Regions from separate parts of the Novacetimonas hansenii genome, predicted to be linked through region 3. Evidence: riboswitches for the same ligand, from Rfam matches in the RefSeq annotation. Region 3 holds a riboswitch; each other region holds the start of a gene.
The links. Region 3 has a riboswitch for cobalamin ahead of IFJ82_RS09985 (TonB-dependent receptor plug domain-containing protein). Riboswitches for the same ligand answer to the same signal wherever they lie in the genome.

Region 1 (6,904 bases), 1.5 Mb from region 3:
AAGACCAGCCGGCACAGATCGCGGCGACACGCATGCTGCCGCAGCTTTCACCCGACATGCGCCACAGGTTGCAGGCCCTGTGGACCAGCGTGATGCAGGCCCCGTAAGACCAGACGCACGGATCATGACGGACAGATCATGGTGGGCGGCAGATCCCCTCCCCCACGATGATCGTCCGCAGCCCTCAGGCGGGATGGCCCTGATACCCAGTACACCTGACACCCTATATAGAGGCTGCCTGAAAAGGCAGGCTTGATAACATACTGAAATTATAAAAGTTTTTGGTGAAGCTTTTTCCAAAAAGCTTCAGAAGACGCCGCCTTATTTCGATCAAAAGGCGGCACCCAAAAACTTTTCTTTTTCATCCATGAGTTGTTTTCAAACACTCTCGTAAAAAAGGCGTCGCATTTTCCAAAAATGCGACGCCAGCAACATCCCCGGCAACCTGTCCGGTCGCCTCAGCCGCGCACGACCCCATGGTGGCCGTGCAGTTCGGGCATACGGTCCACCAGCAGGCCGAATACAAGGCCCAGCGCCCCCCACAACACGACCTGCATGCCAAGGGCGGCCTCGCGGAAATGCCACAGCAGGGCGGCGGGGAAATCTGCCGGGACCTCGTTGATCGTGGGCAGCGCCAGTTGCAGCACCGTCACCAGCACGACAAACAGCGCACAGCCACACAGCCATGCGGACCATGCCCCCAGACGCGCCAGCAGCGCCCGTCCTGCCAACACCGACAGGATCATCGCACAGAGCGAGAAGACGACCATTTCAAAATAGGTCGCGGTGCGTTGCCCGATTGTTTCGGGGTTCCCCACGGCGGGCGGGTTGGCGGGATATTTCAGGTCGGGCACCAGCACGACCGCCACGAACCCCGCCGCCGCCAGCAACAGCGCCAGCATCCGTGGCGATACCTGTCCCACACGGCCAAACGCCACCGCAAACGCCAGCGCGAATACCCCCCCATACGCCGCGCCATACATGACGGACGCCGTCAGCAACCCGATGGAGGACTGCACCTTGCGGCTGACCAGTTCTTCTTCTGGCGGTTCACCTTCGGCCGCGTCATGCGCGGCCTCGAACGCGATGGCGCGATCGACCTGGGGTTCGCCGACAATCCGCGCGAAGCCAAAGGCGAGGAACGCCGCGAGAATCCCCGCAAGCATACCGCGCAGCAGGACACGCCCGGCCATCAGGCCCGCACCGGCAAAGGGAAAAGGAAGGGAATATGCATATTCATGACTCCTGCGGGGAAATCGCGTCCCCGATGGATGGAAGAAAGGATATCATGCAAAGTATCTGGCTTGGCAGGGTGCGCGCATCGACATGATGCCATGCATGCCCGCATTACAGTGGCGCGACCGCACCGGATTTTCACCGGCTTCCTTTGCATGAAAGGCCCGTTTTCATCGCAGGGCGCACCGCACAAGTCAATGCGGGGCAAAGCCGCCCCGTCGCGCCCTGCACAGCGCATCCCCAACGGGACATCCCAAAGCCTGCATTCAGGACAGCGCATCTTGGGGCAGCGCATTCGGAACAATGCATCTTGGGCAACGCATTCTGGGCAACGCATCCCGAACAGCCATCCGGGATGACCCGCCGGTCAGATGACAGGCAGGCGCGTGAACAGGCGCACCCTCCGCGCCCGCACATCACGGCATGCCGCGTTTACGGAAAAAGCGCCGCAGGATTCTTAGAAGCTGTTTGAAATGGTCATTCTTGATAACATACTGAAATTATAAAAGTTTTTGGTGAAGCTTTTTCCAAAAAGCTTCAGAAGACACCGCCTTATTTCGATCAAAAGGCGGCACCCAAAAACTTTTCTTTTTCATCAATGCTTTGTTTTCAAACACTCTTCTATTCATGAATCTACTGGAACTGTTTGAAAACATCCCCTTAGATAATGGAAGGGGAAATTCCAGATTTTACTTTAACATTTTGAAAATGCGACGATTTTCAGGACATCCTGGAAAATCTTTACCAAGAACTTTCAGGATCCCAGTGGGATATGGGGACAGTTTTTACAAACAGCCTGCTCGGGAATGATCGAAATGTCCGGGCGCTGCCTGTTTATAAAAAAGCAGCGCCTTTACACGGGGCCGTAAAAAACTTCAAAAAACCATTGCCGTTTCAATCGGTTGCTGGTCCTGACGTTTCAAACGATTTCCTGTATTCAGGGGGCCGGGGCATGTCCCGCGCGCCATGCCCTGATCGCCTCGAGTGTGCGACGGACATGTTCGTCAGGCGAAAGCGCGCTGTAGGTAAAGATGATTTTGCCATCGGGGGCGATGACATAGGACGTGCGGCTGGCGTAATGGACCACCGGCATGCGTGAATCATACAGCCGCGCAATCGACCCCGACGGATCGGACGCGACGGGGAAACGGCCATGGCATTCGCTGACGGAAAAACGGTCCAGTGTCTTGAGATCATCCATCGACACGCCGATCACGCTGGCGCCAAGTGCGTGGTAACTGTCCATCGCATCCGCGAATTCATGTGCCTCTATGGTGCAGCCACGCGTAAAGGCGGCGGGGTAGAAATATACCACCACCGGCCCGTTACGCAGCGCATCGGCCAGATGAAAGCTGAACTCCTTGCCTGCCTGCGCGGCGGGGGCGACGAACATCGGCGCATTGCTGCCCGCGGGCAGGGCGGCGCGCGCGGTGGACCATGCGACAATCCCGGCAAAGGACAAAACCCCCACCAGTGGCACGATAATACCTGTCCACGACCATCGCGGACGCCTGTAGAAATATTTCATTCACTTCATCCCGTCATGTATCGTGCGTCATGCGTCATGCGTCGTGCCCTCATGACCCGGAAATCGGTCCCATGACCTGACAGGCATGACTGCCCAGTTTCTGGCACGCCTGCAACGCGCTGGCATGCGACAGGCCCAGCAGGCGGGCGCGATAGACACGTCCCCGCCCCGCCGTGACCGAATCAACCTGTTCACGCGCGCCATGCAGCGCGGCGTTGGCGCGGGCATGCTGCAATGCCTGCAACGCCTGTCCGCGCGATCCGTAGGCCCCGACCTGCACCGCCCAGTTGGCGGCATCCATGACGATGGTGGGATGCGCGCCCACCGCCGACATCGGCAACTGCCCTGCTCTGGCGCGCGCGCTCCATGCCGCACGGACGGCCGCGCTTTCAGCCGACGGGGCCTCGGCCACCTGCAATGGCTGGTCCGCGCCGATCACCTGCCGCCCGCCACGCCCATGCCGGGTGCTACCCTGCGCGCGGGCCTGCGCGCGGGCCTGTGCCCTGGCCTCGATCATCAGGTCGGCCTGTGAACGGTTGACCGGCGACACACCGGCGATGCGCGGGCCGATAAAGGCCACATATTCGCGTGTTTCACGCGGCAGCGTATGGCTGCGGTCAAGGAAATCATCCAGACGCCCCGGCCCGCTGTTATAGGCCGCAAGGAACCCCGGCGAGCCATAGATGTCATACATCTGGCGCAGGTACGAAGTACCGGCGATGATGTTGTCATGCGGTTCATAGGCATCCGGCCCAAGGTTGTAACGCCGGCGCATCTCGTCATAGGTGGGGGGCATGAGCTGCATCAGCCCCATTGCACCGGGCTGCGACGTCACGAACTGCCCATTATGGAAAAGCTGCCCGCCGGATTCACGCTGCATCACCGCACGTATCCACAGTTCGGGCACATCGAAACGCTGCGCCGCCTCGGTAATATACGGTCCCCACGGATCTTCTGGCGGACCGGGCGGGGTATAGTTCTGGCGCGCGCGGGCGCGATAGGCATCGGCTTCCTGCATCATCTGCGCATCCGACATCGCGGCCTCGTGCGGTTTACCCGCGCAGGCCGCCAGCGCCACCAGCAGCGCCAGCGAAAGCCACCGCCCCGCCCGCGAACATGACCGCGAAAGGGGCCAGGCAGGATTTTCCGCCAGAAGCGAAGATGACATGGGCCGCTGTTATCCTGTTGCGATGGTCCGGCACGCCGGAAAGGGTCCACCATCGCGATGAAATGGCGGCGCCCCCTTGTACACCACCCCACAGGACCGATGCAACGCCGTCAGCCCTGCCCTGCGTGCCCCATGACCGGGGGCGCGGTGCAAGAGCGCCCCTGCGCAAGCCCCCTCTGTGCAAGATCGCCCTGCGCAAAGCGCCCTTTGCAAACTGCCCTGTGCAAACCGCCCTGTGCAAGCGGACCCGGATGGGCCGCCCCGGTACGCGCCCTATAGCAGCTTCATCAATTTGAGCAGCAGCCACGTAATGACCATGAACAGAAAGCAGATGCACCCTGCCTCCACCGTGCCGGCGCGCCCTTCGGCCAGGAACATGCCACCGGTATTCATGCCAAAGAAACCGGTCACGAACGTCGCGGGCAGCATCAGCGTCGTCACGATGGACACAGTATACAGCCGCCGGTTCGTCTCTTCCGCCTGCCCCGACGCCAGTTCATCCTGCAACGAGCGCGCACGGTCCTGAAGGGCGAGCAGGTCATCAAGGGCCGCGTGAATCTGGCGCTGCGAACGGTCACGCAGGTCGTCTTCCGCCCATTCGGGCAGTTCGAGGTCCTCGCTACGGAACATGCGGTCGACGGGGGACATGACACGACGCAGTTCGGTCGAACGTCGCCGCACCCGCCCGATCAGGCCGCTGATGCGCCCGAAATCCGTATGCTGGTCCAGCGTCAGCAGCAGGTCTTCCGCCCGGTCAAGGTGATCGTCAAGCAGCGCGATGTTACGCCGCACCGTATCCGCGAATTCCAGCAGCGTGCGGTCCACCACCTCCGCAGGGGAGGCAAACGGCTCGCCCCGCTGCATATAACGGTACACCAGCCCCAGCGCCGGCACCGGCTGGCGGCGGGTGGTGATCAGCAGCCCCGGCAGCACCGCAAACCGCCATGCCGACAGGTTTTTGTCATCTTCGGACATGCTGTCGTCAAAACCGGGCAGCGCGCCGTACACGATGTCGCCTTCCACCTCCAGCCGGGTGCCACGGTCGATATTGCCCAACGCCTCGCGCGCCTCTTCCGGCAGGCAGGGGATCTCCTGCACGCGGGCGCGCGTGGCGCTGTGGACGATATCGTAATGCAGCCATACCCACGCATCAGGCAGCGGGGGCGCACCCCCGGCCAGCGCATGCGCGACCTGTCCTGCATCCAGCTTCTCCGGCTTGTGACCGGGACGGCACGCGATGGCCCATACCAGGCCGTCCGCCTCGGGAAACGCCTCGGGGAACGGGGCGGCGGCCTCGTGCAGGGGGGCGTTCGGGACAGGGGAAAACATGTCGGACATGGGCGCTGTATCCGGAAGGCCGCAGGCAGGCGTCCCCATCTTGCACGATGGCCCCAACGGCGCAACAGCACGCGACGGGGGCGCGACCGGACATACGGGACAGGGCACGCGGCATAAGGCGGGGTACGTAAAAAAGGCGGAACCGGGATGGCCAGCGCGGGCCGCCCGGTTCCGCCCCAAAGCCGGGCGTGAAGATTACTTCATCAGGTCAGGAGAGACCTTGCCGCCATTTTCCGCCAGCTTGCGCAGCACCTGCGCCTGCAGCCAGATGTTCATCGCGGCCGAGTCGTTCGTGTCACCGGTATAATGCAGTTCCGCCGCCAGTTCCTTGCGCGCGGCAAAGGAGCTGTCGAGGCCCAGCAGCTTGAGCAGATCGACGATGGAGGTCTGCCAGTTCAGCTTTTCCGGGTTCTTCGCGGCCATCGCACTCAGCACCGCGTTGACGTCAACCGGGGCGGCGGGGGCAGCAGCCGGGGCGGCCGGGGTCGCGGCAGCAGGGGCCGCAGCGCCCGCGGCGGGGGCGGCAGCGGCGGGCGTTGCCGCCTTTGCTTCGGACGAGCCAAAGATCTTGGACAGGATGGTGCCAAAAATACTCATGCAATCGTTCCTTGTTTCCTGATGAACCCCGGCAGGGCTGCCGGGGCTCTCGGGTTTGTTATAGCAGGGAAACCGGCCTCAGTAACGATACAGATCATTCTTGAACGGCCCGGCGACGGGCACGTCGATATATTCGGCCTGCTTGGGCGTCAGCTTCGACAGGTGGGCACCCACCTTGGCAAGGTGAAGGAACGCCACCTTCTCATCGAGATGCTTGGGCAGGGTATAGACCTTGTTTTCATACTTGCCCGCAGGTGCGGTCCACAGGTCGATCTGCGCCAGCGTCTGGTTGGTGAACGACGCGGACATGACAAAGGACGGGTGGCCCGTGGCGTTGCCCAGGTTCACAAGGCGGCCTTCGGACAGGACGATCAGGCGCTTGCCATCGGGGAAGACGACCTCGTCCACCTGCGGCTTGATGTTTTCCCACGTGAAGTTGCGCAGCGCGTTGATCTGGATTTCGGAATCGAAATGTCCGATGTTGCACACGATGGCGCGGTTCTTCATCGCCCGCATATGGTCGATGGTAATGACGTCCTCGTTGCCGGTGGCGGTGACGAAGATATCGCCGCGCGGCGCACCTTCTTCCATCGTCACGACCTCATAACCTTCCATCGCGGCCTGCAGCGCGCAGATGGGGTCGATTTCCGTCACCAGCACGCGGCAGCCCGCATTGCGCAGGGATGCGGCCGACCCCTTGCCCACGTCGCCGTAACCCGCGACGACCGCGACCTTGCCCGCCATCATGACGTCGGTGCCACGGCGGATTGCGTCCACCAGGCTTTCACGGCACCCATACAGGTTGTCGAACTTCGACTTCGTCACGCTGTCATTGACATTGATGGCCGGCACCTTCAGCAGGCCCTTCTTGGCCATGTCCCACAGGCGATGCACACCGGTCGTGGTCTCTTCGGAGATGCCACGCACGTCATTGAGCATCTCGGGATACTTCTCGTGCATCAGGGTCGTCAGGTCCCCGCCATCATCGAGGATCATGTTCGGCGTCCAGCCGTCCGGCCCCTTGATGGTCTGTTCGA
Region 2 (6,904 bases), 1.3 Mb from region 3:
GCCTCCTCACGCTCCGCGATGGCCTGCACCGCCTGTTCGAACAGGGCGATCTGCCCTGCGAACGCATCGCGGAACAGGCCCGAAATCCGCAGTGTCACGTCCACGCGCGGCCGGTCCAGCACCGCCATGGGAATGACCTCGATCCCGCGCACACGGCCCGATCCGCTGTCCCAGACCGGGCGCACGCCCATCAGCAGCAGGGCCAGAGCCAGGTCCTCGCCCCCCGTGCGCAGGCTTGATGAGCCCCACAGGTCGATGACGATGCACGACAGGTGCTCGCCTTCATCCTGAAGGTGCCCCTCCAGCAGCAGGTCGGCGCTGCGCTGCGCCAGTACCACAGCAGACCGGGTGGGGATGGCGCGCGGGTCCATTGAAAACAGGTTGCGCCCGGTGGGCAGCACGTCGGCGCGTCCCCGCGTGGGCGCGCCCGACGGGCCGGGGGGCAGCATGTGTCCGTCCAGCGCGCGCAGCAGGCCCCCGGCCTCTGCCGCGCCGCACCCATGCAGGAGCCCTTCGAGGTCGGGTGGCGTATCCGCCCCGCAGGCCCGTGCGATGGCGGCGGCGAGTGCGCGCGCATGCGGCGGTGGGCGGCCAAAGACATGCAGCCCGTCACGGATCTGCAGGTCTTTGACATCGCACAGATAGGCATCCAGCCGTGCCAGCGCCTCATCCTCATCCCCGGTTTCCTCCGCGCCCGGACGCTGGCTGCTTTCCTCCAGCAGGCCGAGGTCGCCCGCGCGTTGCAGGATCTCCCCGCGCAGGATCGCGCCACGCCTGCGGTCCAGCCCGTCGGCGGCGGCATATTCATCAATCAGCCGTTCCAGTTCGGTGGTGCGGCCATCGCCGTGGCCTGCCGCCATGACAGGGGGGGTCATATGGCCGATGGTCACGGCCCCAAGCCGCCGCCGCGCGGTCGCGGCCTCGCCGGGGTTGTTGACAATGAAGGGATATATGACCGGCATGCCACCGGCCAGCAATGTGGGCCAGCAGTGCGCAGACGGGGCCGCAGCCTTGCCCGGCAGCCATTCCAGCGTGCCATGCGTGCCAAGGTGAACCATGGCATCGGCCCGTACCTCATGTCGCAGCCACAGGTAGAACGCGACATAGGCATGGCGCGGCGGCGTATCGGGGTCGTGATATCCCCCCTTGCGGTCCAGCCGTGACCCGCGATCGGGTTGCAGCGCCATCGTGACATGGCCCAGCGTCAGGTGACGCAGGCACAATGCCCCATCCATAACCGCCGGGTCATCGGCGGGCGCGCCCCAGCACGCGTAAAGGGCATCGCGCGCGTCCTGTGGCAGGGTGGCAAGCAGGGTTTCATACCGTGCCAGCGTCATGAACGCGGTGGCCGGCGCACGTGCCAGCAGGTGCGCCAGTGCCGCGCTGTCGGGCAGGGGGGCGTGGAGGGGGGGCTGACCCGTGTCATATCCTTCGGCGTGCAGCAGTGTCAGCAGGACCGAAAGGCTGGCGAAACTGTCCAGTCCCACGGCATGTCCCGCCTGTCCGTCGCCATTGCCGCCGTCACGTTGTGCGCCGGGATAATCCGACAGAAGGATCGCCACCCGTCGCGCGGTGGGGGACAGGTGGGACAGCCGCGCCCAGCCCCGGGCACGGGCGGCGACGATCTCCAGCCCCGGGGGGTAGGGGACATGGCGCGCGGGCAGCCCGGGGTCCGTTTCCTCCTTGAAGGAAATCGGCGCACCGGGCAGACGCCCGTCAAGTTCGGGCAGCACCACCTGCATCGCAAGGTCCGCCTGTGACAGGCCGCGCGTGCTGTCCCGCCATGCCGCCTGTGTCACGCCGGGTTGCAATGCCTGGATTACCGGCACGTTGGCGATATCAAGGGCGGATATGTCCGTCTTCTCCCCCCGGGCAGAGAAAAAGGTGACGTTGACGATGACATCGGGGGGCGCATCCGCCAGCCAGTCACGCACCATCGTCGCACATGCCGGGTCCTTGAGCGAGGTGACATAAAACAGGTCCGCCCCGATCCCGTGTCGTGCCAGCGCGTCCGACAGGGCAAGAATGGGGGCGATGTCGCCTGCCAGCAGGTGACTGCGATAGAACACGACACCCGCGCGCAGTGGCAGCGCCGGGTCCGCCGTGCGCAGCAGGCCGGCGGGGGCCAGAGGCTCGACATGCAGAGGCTCGGCATGCAGGGGGGCGATGCCCGCTGTTGCGGCAGGCAGGGTGTCAGCAGGTGTGCTCCGGGATGAGGGCACTTCGGCGCGGTCGGTTGCGATGGGGTGCGCACCCCTGTCCTGTCCCATGTCCTGCCCCCGCGCAAGGTCCGCCATCAGGCGTAAGGCGGCGGCCATGTTGCGTGGGCCGCCCGCGCGCAGCAGTGCGTCAAGATGGTCGAGCGTGGGGGCCGCGATGTTCGACAGTGCGGCCAGACGCGGGTCGGGGCGTGCGTCGCCCGCCACCAGCGCCAGGGGGATGCCGGCGTCGCGACATGCGCGCGAGACTTCTTCCCCCCCGTAACGCCAGTATTCCATCCCGCCAAGCAGGCGCACCACGACGCAGCGTGACCGCAGGAGGGTATCACTTACATACAGGTCGATCGACATGGGATGCAGCAGGCGTGACAGGCTGGCGATCCGCACGCTGGCCCCACCTGCCGCCCCGGCATCGGCCGCCGCACGCAGGGCGAGCAGGTCGCTGTCGGAAAATGACAGGAACACGATATCGGCGGGTGCGTGGCCGAGGTCTTCGGCCACCGCGTCCTCGTCGAGGCTGCGGACTTCACGCGCCAGAAGATGCATGTGCGTTGCCTCTGTGTTTTGTGCCCGGTTTCGTGTTCATGGACAGCGCCGCCAAGGACACCGCCGGGCGGCGGGGGTGCGGCATCAGGGGATATTGATAAAGGCATAAAGGCCTGTGGATGCCGCCTTTTTACAAATGAAGCGACATCCGTCCGAAGCTTTTATAACCCCGCGACTGTTTTTCGATGGTCCTGTTTTCGACCGTCCTGTCAGGTCCGTTGCAGGTCCGCCTCGATCGCCGCGCGCGGCAGGCCCTTTTGACCGATGATGACAAGGTTGCCCGTGCGTGGCGCATCCTGTGACAGGGGGCGGTCGAACTGGTGGCGGAACCGGCTGCCCACGCCCTGCACCGCCAGGCGCATCGGTTTGCCGCGTACGGCGGCGAATCCCTTCATGCGCAGGATGTCATATTTTTCCGCCACGTGGGCCAGATGCGTGACAAAGGCGTCCGCGCTGTTCTGTTCGGGAATGGGGGCGACGAAGCTTTCGAAATCGTCATGCTCATGCTCGCCCCCTTCCGCATCATGGTGGGAGGGGCGGGCCGCAAGGTCATCTTCGGCCGCCGCATCCATGCCCAGCAGGACAACGGGGTCCACCTGCCCGTCCACGGTATGGATGACCTTGACCGCGCGGGGGATTTCGGCGCGGATCTCACGCTCCACCATGGTGATCTGATCTGGTGTCATCAGGTCGGTCTTGTTGATGATCACCATGTCCGCCGAAAGGAGCTGGTCTTCGTAAACTTCCGCAAGCGGGTTGTCGTGGTCCAGTGACGGGTCGGCCTGGCGCTGGCGTGCGATTTCATCCGGGTCGTCGGCGAAACGCCCGGCCGCGACGGCGGGGCCATCAACCACGGTGACAACGCCATCGACGGTCATGCGCGTGCGCACCGTGGGCCAGCCGAATGCCTTGAGCAGTGGCTTGGGCAGGGCAAGGCCGGACGTCTCGATCACGATATGCTCCGGCGGATCAGCCCGGTCGAGCAGCGCCTCCATCGTCGGCAGGAAATCATCCGCCACGGTGCAGCACAGGCAGCCATTGGTCAGTTCGACAATATCGTCATCCCGGCATCCTTCCACCCCGCAGGCACGCAGCGTTTCGCCATCAATGCCCAGCGTGCCGAATTCGTTGACGACAATCGCGATGCGCCGTCCGCGCGCCTGTGCCAGCACATGGCGCAGCAGCGTCGTCTTGCCCGCGCCAAGAAAGCCGGTGATGACGGTGACAGGTACCTTCGCACGGGCGGCGCGGGTGGCGGGACGGGAGGAGGGGGATACGGTCATGAAGAGTGCTCCGTCAGGAGGGCGGCGGGAAAACGGCCCAGCACCATGTCCGACAGAGAGGCCGGACGGCGCGAAGGCATGACACTGCCGCTGTGCGAGGCGGCATAGGCGGCAAGGTAGATCATCAGGTCGTCGGCCTTTTCAGGACCAAGATGGCCAAGCAGCCATCCCCATTTCCCCGGCATGGCGACGACGGCGGTGCAGCCACGATCGCACGCGGCAAGGCATTTGACCTCATGCACCACGACATTGGTGTCGTGCGTGCGCGTCAGCATCTGTTCATACAGGGCGCGCCCGGGTGGTGCGGCGCCAACCGGCAGCCCGCGCAGGCACGTAACGCAGACATGGAGATGGATGGCGCGAAGGTCGGGGCGGGTGGTGGTATGGGGGGCGTCGGAAGGGGGGGCACCTGTGGTCATTGCACGTGTCGTCCTGCGCTGTCGCCGCGTCATCCCGATGGGATGGCGGCCATGGCCGGGGTGCATCGACCGTGCGGCATCGGGGCCGATGCATGGCACGGACATCAGGATACCGCCGCATTTCCAGGCACCCCGCCGGACCTGCGACATTCAGTGGTCGTGCCATGTCCCGGAACTGGTGTGGGACATGGCGATGATGGCAGGTCTCCTGACTTGTGGCCGGGGCATGGACAGTGTCCCTGCCGCCGCATCCGGCGCCTTCCCGGCCAGACTGGCCAGTGACGTGCCGCACCCTTTTGTAAAGGGACGGCCTGCTGGATGTTTGAGACCACCTACAGTTGCGGGGGCAGTGACGGCATTGCGGGCGGCAACCTGCCGCGCCACGCACCGTGCTTCCCTGTTTCTTCCCTTACGGGAACCATCATGCGGGCTTTTACACGCGCCCGCGATGTGGTGTCAAAACGTGATGGCCGCCCCTGCCTCACGCACACGCCACCTGTTATGGAATGTCACGAGGGTGCGGGTGCATGGTCCGATATCAAGGGCCGCGAACGCCTCTGCCCCCGTGCTAAGCGTCGCCAGCACAAGGGCGCGTATGACCATGGTGTCCGCGATGACCATCATGTTTGCATGCCCGGTGGGGCAGCGCGACAGCCAGTCCGCCGCGCGCACCAGCACCGCGCGCAGGCTTTCACCGTCTGGCGGTGCGAAATCCGGGTCCGCGATCCAGCGTGCGACGTCGGGCGCCGGCAGGTCATGCAGGGCGCGGCCGTGCCACGCGCCGTGGTCGCGTGCGCGCAGGGCGGCGTGCGCAATGGGCGTGCGCCCCGCCCATTGCGCAACAGGGATGGCGGTATCATCGCCACAGGCAACGGGTGCCGTGGCGCACAGATGCGCCGCCTGTCCGGGGGGCAGGGGGGGCAGGTCATCACGTGTGGGGATGATGGCGCGACGCAGGCAGTCAGGCGCGGGCAGGGACAGGCAGGTCAGGTGCATGGGGGCGGTGTGTCAAAGTTCCGGGGGAAATGGGGGATGTTGGAAATGGCTGGCGCAGTGTCTTTCAGGTCGCTTCATGCGAAAGTCTGTTCGAAACCAACGGATTGATGAAAATATGCGTTGTCGCCTTGGGCGGTGTGACAAGACAGGGCGCATCACCAACTGGAATAATAAATGTTTTTGGCACAATTCCTTTCCAAAAGCCTTGAAGGATGTGGCCCTCATGAAAAAACGCAGTCATCATACCATGTCATTATTTTTTATCGGCGACCTATTTTCTGGGAATCTCATAATTTTTAGAGATTGTTTAAAAACAACGCGTTGATAAAAAACAAGAAAAGTTTTTGGGTGCCGCCTTTTTCCAAAAAGCTTCAGAAGACATCGCATTTTCAAAAAACAGCAACACCAAAAAACTGTTCTTATTTTTATCAATGATTTGTTTTCAAACAGGCTTTCGGCGTCCTCATTGAGATCTTGATGCCAGGATCTCTTGAGGTCGGGGATTTTTGTTGAAGCGTTGTGTTGGGACATCTTGTCGGGGCAGGATCATATAAGGCGACGGGCGCCCCTGTGTCGTGGCCCTGTGTCCCCGGTCGTTCGTAAACGGAGCGTTCATAAAAACGGCGTCACTGTTTTTCATCGTCGGCGTTTTCCCCGCGTGCGCATGCCCGATGCCCACCGGCAAGGGGGCGGAAGCGTTTGCCGAGGGGTCCGAAATCGGTTAGTCGGGGATCACGACTGATCAGGGAGTGCATTTTGCCATGAACCACACATCTTCTGTCCTGCCTGCGGGTGGCCTGTCTTCCGCGCCTGTCGCGATTCCGGTTCGTGACCTGCTGCCGTGGGCGGTCTTCGGCCTCGTGATTGCTTCGCTGCTGCTGTATTTCGTGGGCGCGGAACAGGGTGCGACCTCGCTGGTGTCGGGGCATTATGTCCATGAATTCGTCCATGATGGACGTCACCTGCTCGGCTTCCCCTGCCACTGACGTTTCCTGTCGGCTGCTGTCCGGGCGGGTTCTCCGGGCGGCAGGTTGGCCATTGCGGTTGCTTTTGTGGCGGAGTGTTCGCGCGCCCAGTGGCGTGATGGCCCCACCTGTTGCGCGCCAGCATTATGGTGCGGGTATTGCGGCCTAGGCATCGTGGGTGTTGACGACGATGCGCCCACGCACATTGCCCGCCAGAAGCCGCGGTGACGTCGCGATCGCCTGTTTCAGGGGGATGTCTGCGCATATCGAATCGACCAGCGCGGGATCAAGGTCACGCTCCAGCCTGGCCCATGCCGCCATGCGCTGGTCACGTGGGCACGTGACGCTGTCGATTCCCTGCAGGGTAACGCCGCGCAGGATAAAGGGCGCAACCGTCAGCGGCAGGTCCATTCCCGCCGTCAGACCGCATGCGGCGATGACGCCCCCCGGTCGCATGCTGGCGCATAACGCCGCCA
Region 3 (6,515 bases):
TCGGTTCATCCGCCACAACAACAGGCGTATCGGTCGCCAGCGCACGCGCGAGGTTCATACGCGCCCGCTCTCCACCCGAAAGATGACTGGCCGGACGGGCAGACAGGTCCAGCAGGCCTGTTGCCTCCAGCGCACGTTGCACCGCAGGATGCCCTATCGCATGCATGTTGGCCTGTCCATGTGGCAGGCGCCCAAGTGCCACCAGATTACGGACGGGCATCGGCGGCGGCATTCCCCCATCTTGCGGGATAAAGGCCAGTTGCCTTGCCCTCATTGCGGGGGGGATCTGCCCCATGTCACGCCCAAGAAGCTGGATCTTCCCACAATCGGGGGCCTGTAACCCCGCAAGCATACGCATGAACGTGCTTTTCCCCGCCCCGTTCGGTCCGATCAGGCCCACAACCCGCCCCCGTTCCAGGGTAAGGGCAGCGGCGGAAACGACAGCACGTTCCCCCCGTCTGAGCGAGACGCCGCACGCATGAAGCAAGCTCATGGGCTGCTCCTTTTAAGGATGATGACACGGGCGAAAAAAACCGGCGCACCAACCAATGCCGTCAATACGCCAAGCTGTAGTTCAGGCCCGCTTGCCGCCAGGCGCACAACCATATCCGCCACCAGGAGCAACAGTCCGCCACCCAGAAAGGACGGCACAAGCAGGCGTGAAGGCTGGTGCCCCGTCAACGGGCGCAACAGATGCGGCACCACCAACCCCACAAAGCCAATCGCACCGGAAACCGCCACACACGCCCCAACGGCAAGAGCCGGGCCAAGCACGACGCGCGTCTGTATCCCCCATGGCGCATGAAGCCGGAACCCAAGGCTTTCCGCCACATCCGTACCCAGCGCCAGCGCATCGAGCGCACGTGCGCAGGACAGCATAAACAGCGTGCCACACACCACACCGGGCAGGCAGATCCAGACATGGGTAAAGGTCCGGTCAGTCAGTGACCCCATAAGCCAATGCATGATTTCAAAGGATGCATACGGACTGGGGACAAGGTTCAGCACCAGCGCCGTCAGCGCGGCGGTAAAACTGCTAAGTGCCGCCCCCGCCAGTAAAAGCACCAGTGTCCCGCCACGCCCCACCACCCCCATCAGCACGGCAGCCGCGCACAGGGCCCCCGTCAGGCCACCAAGCGGCAGGGCCGCGATGGAAAGCTGCATGAGGCCGGTATAAAACACGCATACCGCACCAAGTGCCGCCCCACCCGATACGCCCAGAATACCGGGGTCCGCCAGCGGGTTTCGCAGATATCCCTGCAGGACCGCACCCGACAGGCCCAGTGTGCCACCCACCATAATGGCCAACAGGGTGCGCGGCAGACGCAGTTGCGCCACGATGATCGCACCGGCCGTATGTCGCCCCGCCATCAGGTCCGCCAGTGCATGCGAAAACATGATGCTGGTTTCCCCCCACATCAACGACGCCCCGAACAGGCCCACCACCCCAAGCAGCAGCAGCGTATTGAGCAACAGGGTTCCATGCCCGAACTGTTTCACTGTGGGATTCCAAGATGACCGCGGGCAGCACGCAGCATCGCCACTGCATCCAGTGTCTGTGGCAGGCCACATAACCACAGGCGCGCTGGCAGGTCGAGGTGATGCGCACCGGCAAAGGCCTGCCGCAGTGCAGGATGGTCAAGCATTGATTGTGCAAGGGAACGCCCCCGTCCCGAACGGTCGAGGACCAGCAGGTCGGGCGGATGCGCGATCAGCACCTCCATAGGAAAGCGTGAAGACCCTTCATGCCCCATGACGGTTGCATAATTACGCAGGCCCGCATGGGCAAGGACATCATCAGGCAACGAACCCGCATGGGTCACGAACCCGTTGGCGGCATAGACCGCAGCCGTGGGATCGGTGGCAGACCGTCCTGATGGAAAGGAGGCAAGGCGCAGCGCAAAGGCGCCAGCCAGTTCACGCCCACGTTCGGGCACACCAATCGCACTCGCCACGATCATGATCTGTGAGGCGATATCCGTCAGTGATTTTGCTGGTGGCAGGGTAATGACCTTCGCCCCGCTTTCCCGTGCAGCCTGCATGGCCAACGTCGCTGTATAGACACCACCCAGCACGACATCGGGATGGGCGGCCACGACATTTTCCGACGTGGGCCGCATCACTGGCACGCGCGCGGCCTGCGCGCACAATACCGCGTTCCAGCAGTCGCGCGCCAGTGGTGTAATCCCCACGACCTGCCCCGGTGCGGCCAATAACAGCAGCAACTGGTCCGTGCAAAGGTTGAGCGACACCACACGCGCCACAGGCTGCGCCCGTGCCGCCATCGGGACACAGGCAAGCATCCCGGCGACAAATCCCGCAAGCATCCTTTTCATGTCAATAATTCAGCATGAAACCACCATAACCAGCACGACCGGGCTGCAGATAGCCAATCGGGTCCTCGAACTGGCGGTTCAACAGGTTATCCGCACGGGCATAAACGGAAACATAGCGATTGACCTTATAATTGGCAGCCACATCAATGGTGAAATATCCATGCCCCCTGGCGCAAACGCTGCATGTCGCCCCGCCGATGACCGGCACATCGCGCCAGGCACTGGTATACAGGATATTGCCCGAAAATGTCAGGTCGCGGATTGGTGTCCATGTCGTATTGAAATTGAACTTGTGCTGGGGACGGCGCTGAAGCTCGGCGCCGTCCGTTGCATCGCGGGCATGTGTCCAAGTATAGCTCAGATTGAACTCCAGGGTATTCAATGCCTTCCAGTTCAGGAAAGCTTCCACACCATACATCCGGGCCTTGGCAACATTGGCATAGGAATAGGTATAATTATACGATGAATCCACTGATACGGAAGACTGGATCAGGTTCCTGACCCTGTTGTCGTACCATGTTGCCCCAAAATTCAGATGATCGTGCAGCAATTTCTGCTCCACCCCCGCATCATAACCGATCAACTGCTCGGCTTTCAGGTTCGGATTGCCTTTTTCCGAATATCCGGCGCCCACCTGATTGGCAAATAGCTGATATAGCGATGGGCCATGAAAACCCGACCCGGCGCTGGCCTTGATAATGGTTCCGGTTCCCGGCACATGGATCGCAGGGGCAACACGCCACGTCACATGGTTGCCATAACGTGAGTTGGCATCATAACGAATATTGGCCGCACCATACAGGATATGGTTCCAATTCCCCTGATACTGTCCATAACCCGCGGTCGTATCCATGCTGGCGGATGTATTATATCCGCTGTCCCACATGCTGGCGGCGGTATGGCTGGTATTGAACGTATCGTGGAAATGTTCCGCCCCGATCAAGAACTGTCCATATTTTTTTAAATTGAATGTTCCGTGCCAATCCACTTTCAACCGGCTGGAACGGTAATAATCAGGATCGGGATTTATGGGGCTACCATCACTGGTGCCTGCCTCTGTCCAGCGGTTGCGATTGGTCATGTATCCAAGGCCAAGTACCTGATCGAACATGCCATGAAAGGAAACCAGATGCGCCGTTCCTCGCACGATGGCCTCATTCTGGCTGTTCTGTTCCCGCACACCCCTGTCCCCATAAGCGTTCTCGCTTTGCAGGTCATATAATGAATAGGAATGGTTATTATTCTGTATAAGGCGTGCAGTCAGGCCAAGGTCAAAATTATGGGTAATGTCATATCCCAGCCGGATATTGGCCCCCCGGTTGTCATTGCGGTTGCCCTCGTGTCGCTGTTGTCGGTCGGCGCCGTAATACCGTTCAATATAGGCAGGGATATTGTTGAACCCATCCATACGGTAATGGGAAAGTTCAACATTGTAATGAAAACGCCCCTTGCTGCCGCGCGCGCCAAAAGTCTGGTTGAAAGTACCGTATCCGCCCCCTTCGACACGGACGAATGGTCTGAATCGTCCTTCCCCCTGCGCCGTGGTGATGTCGATCACGCCCGCCATGGCATCCGCACCGTAAAGGCCGCTTTGCGGACCACGCAGGATTTCGATGCGCCCCATACCATCAGTCACGAACTGCCCCGCATCAAACGCGCCTGATGCCGAACTGCCATCATTGATATCCATGCCATCAAGACGGACCTTGACCTCATTCGCATTATTGCCCCGCATGAAAATAGAGGACGCCCCCCCAGGGCCACCCGTCTGTACCACATTCAGGCCCGGCTGGCGCGTCAGGATATCCGTCAGGCTGCGTCGCTGCTGTGTCTGGATCTGTTTTTCGGTGATGATGGTCATGCTGGTGCCGATATCATCAACGGCAGTCGGCCGCCGCGCGGCACTGACACTGATAAGTTCTGGAATCCCGTCCCCTCCGGGTGAAATGACAACCCGGGATTTCTTATCCTGCACGACATAACCGGTTGCTGGCGGTTTTACCTGCCCGCCCAGATCATCAGCATACGCGATGCCGCCCCGTATTGTAACGAACATGGTCGAGGCAATCAGAAGATTACGAAAAAATATCATAGAATCCAGGTCTCGCGGTCACATCATCGTTGCCACGAGAGCGTGCTGCCACCCCAGGTTTCGATCCGCGCGAAACCCCGTAACACCACACCGCCAGGACGCCCCGCCCAACAGTTCCCGGTCGCAACCACTAAGGACGGCAGGTCTCCTGGCTTGCGGCTTGGCATCATGCATAACCTTCCCGAAAACCGTGGTTTTCAGTGGCCCGGACCGTTACATCCGGTAATGCAAAGACATACCGCTTACAGTTGCGGGGACAGCCGAAGCATTGGATGGTAATTCCGCACTTCGTTCCCTTTTAATCCCTCCGGCAGAAGGAACCGTCGCACCTGTTCTGATCTGATGAACAATGCTTGTCAAGCAGGATTCAATTTTGTGATACCCTGTCACGATCATTATCATTTTGGATTATATTTCCCGGCATTCAGGATATCCCCTGAACACGACGCAGTCGCACGACATGGCAAGAAACATCCTGTCGTGACATGGACTTAAAAAAGACCATGCCGCTTGAGGCATGCCACGCACCTGATTCTTAATTTCCTATAATCTTCATATATAAGCATCTATCATCATAAATCAGAATGTAATGCTGCCATGCAGGCCGAAAATGGCCTCGTTACCAACATGACGGTTATAGGAGACACCATAATCACGCACCCCGCCCGAAGGATGCCATACATATTGAAAATCCGGCTGCATAACCAGCCAGGGAGTTACCTGCGCCTGATAGGTCAGTTCGAGATGATTTTCATTCCCTTGCACCGGGCTGTAAGTACCAGTCTGTGCCACATTGCGGTCGAACTGACGCTCCCCCGAACTGGCGCGGCCAATCCCCCAGCCCAGCCCGAGTGTGTCATTGGCACGGCCACGGAATGGGGCCTTCAGGTTGAAGCCTGCATCCATTGCAAAGCTGATCAGATTACGATCGCCACCATTGCCCGTGGCGCGCACAAACACCCCGACCGACCGGGCCGAGGTCAGTGACGGACGCCAGATCATCTGGTCAATGATGCCGTAGACCATCCAGTCCCCGCGGTCCCAGCGCGGGATCCCGGTGCTGTCATCAGCGCCACCAAGAGGCTTGCCCATGTTGTTATAGCGATAATCGGGGAATTTTGCGGTATCGTAATACCCACCCAACTTGTACACACCCGGCAAGCCCGGATCCTTGGTTACATTCGACATATCAGCCGGCTGTGGGTTCAGTGCGTATTGCAATTCAGTAATCAGCAGGGCGCCTGTGCCCATGTTGAACTGTGTCCCGCTGCCATCATTAGTGACCTGATTTGTCGGATCCGCGCCGTTACCGCCATTCTGTATGGCAAAGGAATTGGTACGGTTACCTGGCGGATTATCATCGGCAGCCGCGAACATGAAGGTGAACTTCTCGCTTGGCCGGTAACGGACGCGAACGGCAGGCGAGGATAGTGGCCACGACGGACCACCGCCATACAGGTTGACCGAAGGCGCCATCGGCCAGCCAAAGTTTGAATTCAGGTAAAGAGATGCATAATCACTGATCAGGAATTCAGTATCAAGATCCTGCTGCCCGATCTTTATGTCCAGTTTCCCATTCAAAAAGGATTGCTGGTACCATAATTCAAACAGGCGGGTGGAGCGATCAGCCTCGAAGCCACTGATGGGATTGAAATTGGCAAGATGATCCTGCGAGATTGAACGCCCGCGTGTCTGCAACGCACTGACATTGAACAATCCGCCCTTCAGGCCAAACAGCTTTTCAGTATCAATGCTTAACGTCGGCATGGTCACACCGTCATAGGCCGGACCAGTGCCCGAACCTGACGCACCATCATTGGACGACGGCGTGCCGCCTGTGCCATTGCCCCAGACTTCATCAACCTCCTGAATATCAAAAGTGACACCATGCCTGTACAACCATGATCGTGCCCCCCACATATCGCCCAGCAGATTGCCGCTGGTGTCGAGCCTGTCATCCCCGGCAGCCTTTTCCTGCGCATCAGCCTGCGCGCGTTGTGAATCACGCACGGTCGCGGGGTCAATCTGTTCCACCAATGGTGTGGAATTGCCCAGCCGGGCGCGGTCTTCCTCAATCTGGGTCTGGG

Region 1: linked by a shared signal. The riboswitch ahead of IFJ82_RS03360 (CbtA family protein) and the one ahead of IFJ82_RS09985 (TonB-dependent receptor plug domain-containing protein) in region 3 are both predicted to bind cobalamin.
Region 2: linked by a shared signal. The riboswitch ahead of IFJ82_RS00070 (DUF1636 domain-containing protein) and the one ahead of IFJ82_RS09985 (TonB-dependent receptor plug domain-containing protein) in region 3 are both predicted to bind cobalamin.

The regions. Positions count from the first base shown of each region.
Region 1 covers NZ_CP062147.1:781,621-788,524, reverse strand. The annotation lists gene IFJ82_RS03365 (ABC transporter substrate-binding protein) at 1-107, shown strand, start outside; gene IFJ82_RS03360 (CbtA family protein) at 459-1,193, opposite strand; adenosylcobalamin (AdoCbl) riboswitch at 1,239-1,415, opposite strand; gene IFJ82_RS03355 (peroxiredoxin) at 2,174-2,764, opposite strand; gene IFJ82_RS03350 (lytic transglycosylase domain-containing protein) at 2,814-3,932, opposite strand; gene IFJ82_RS03345 (CorA family divalent cation transporter) at 4,206-5,270, opposite strand; gene IFJ82_RS03340 (DUF3597 domain-containing protein) at 5,466-5,867, opposite strand; gene ahcY (adenosylhomocysteinase) at 5,946-6,904, opposite strand, start outside.
Region 2 covers NZ_CP062147.1:13,451-20,354, reverse strand. The annotation lists gene cobN (cobaltochelatase subunit CobN) at 1-2,765, opposite strand, end outside; gene cobW (cobalamin biosynthesis protein CobW) at 2,975-4,048, opposite strand; gene IFJ82_RS00070 (DUF1636 domain-containing protein) at 4,045-4,572, opposite strand; cobalamin riboswitch at 4,649-4,905, opposite strand; gene IFJ82_RS00065 (histidine phosphatase family protein) at 4,924-5,463, opposite strand; gene IFJ82_RS00060 (CbtB domain-containing protein) at 6,225-6,449, shown strand; gene acuI (acrylyl-CoA reductase (NADPH)) at 6,594-6,904, opposite strand, start outside.
Region 3 covers NZ_CP062147.1:2,260,407-2,266,921, forward strand. The annotation lists gene IFJ82_RS09970 (ABC transporter ATP-binding protein) at 1-493, opposite strand, end outside; gene IFJ82_RS09975 (FecCD family ABC transporter permease) at 490-1,419, opposite strand; gene IFJ82_RS09980 (ABC transporter substrate-binding protein) at 1,497-2,336, opposite strand; gene IFJ82_RS09985 (TonB-dependent receptor plug domain-containing protein) at 2,338-4,428, opposite strand; cobalamin riboswitch at 4,550-4,768, opposite strand; gene IFJ82_RS09990 (carbohydrate porin) at 5,008-6,515, opposite strand, start outside.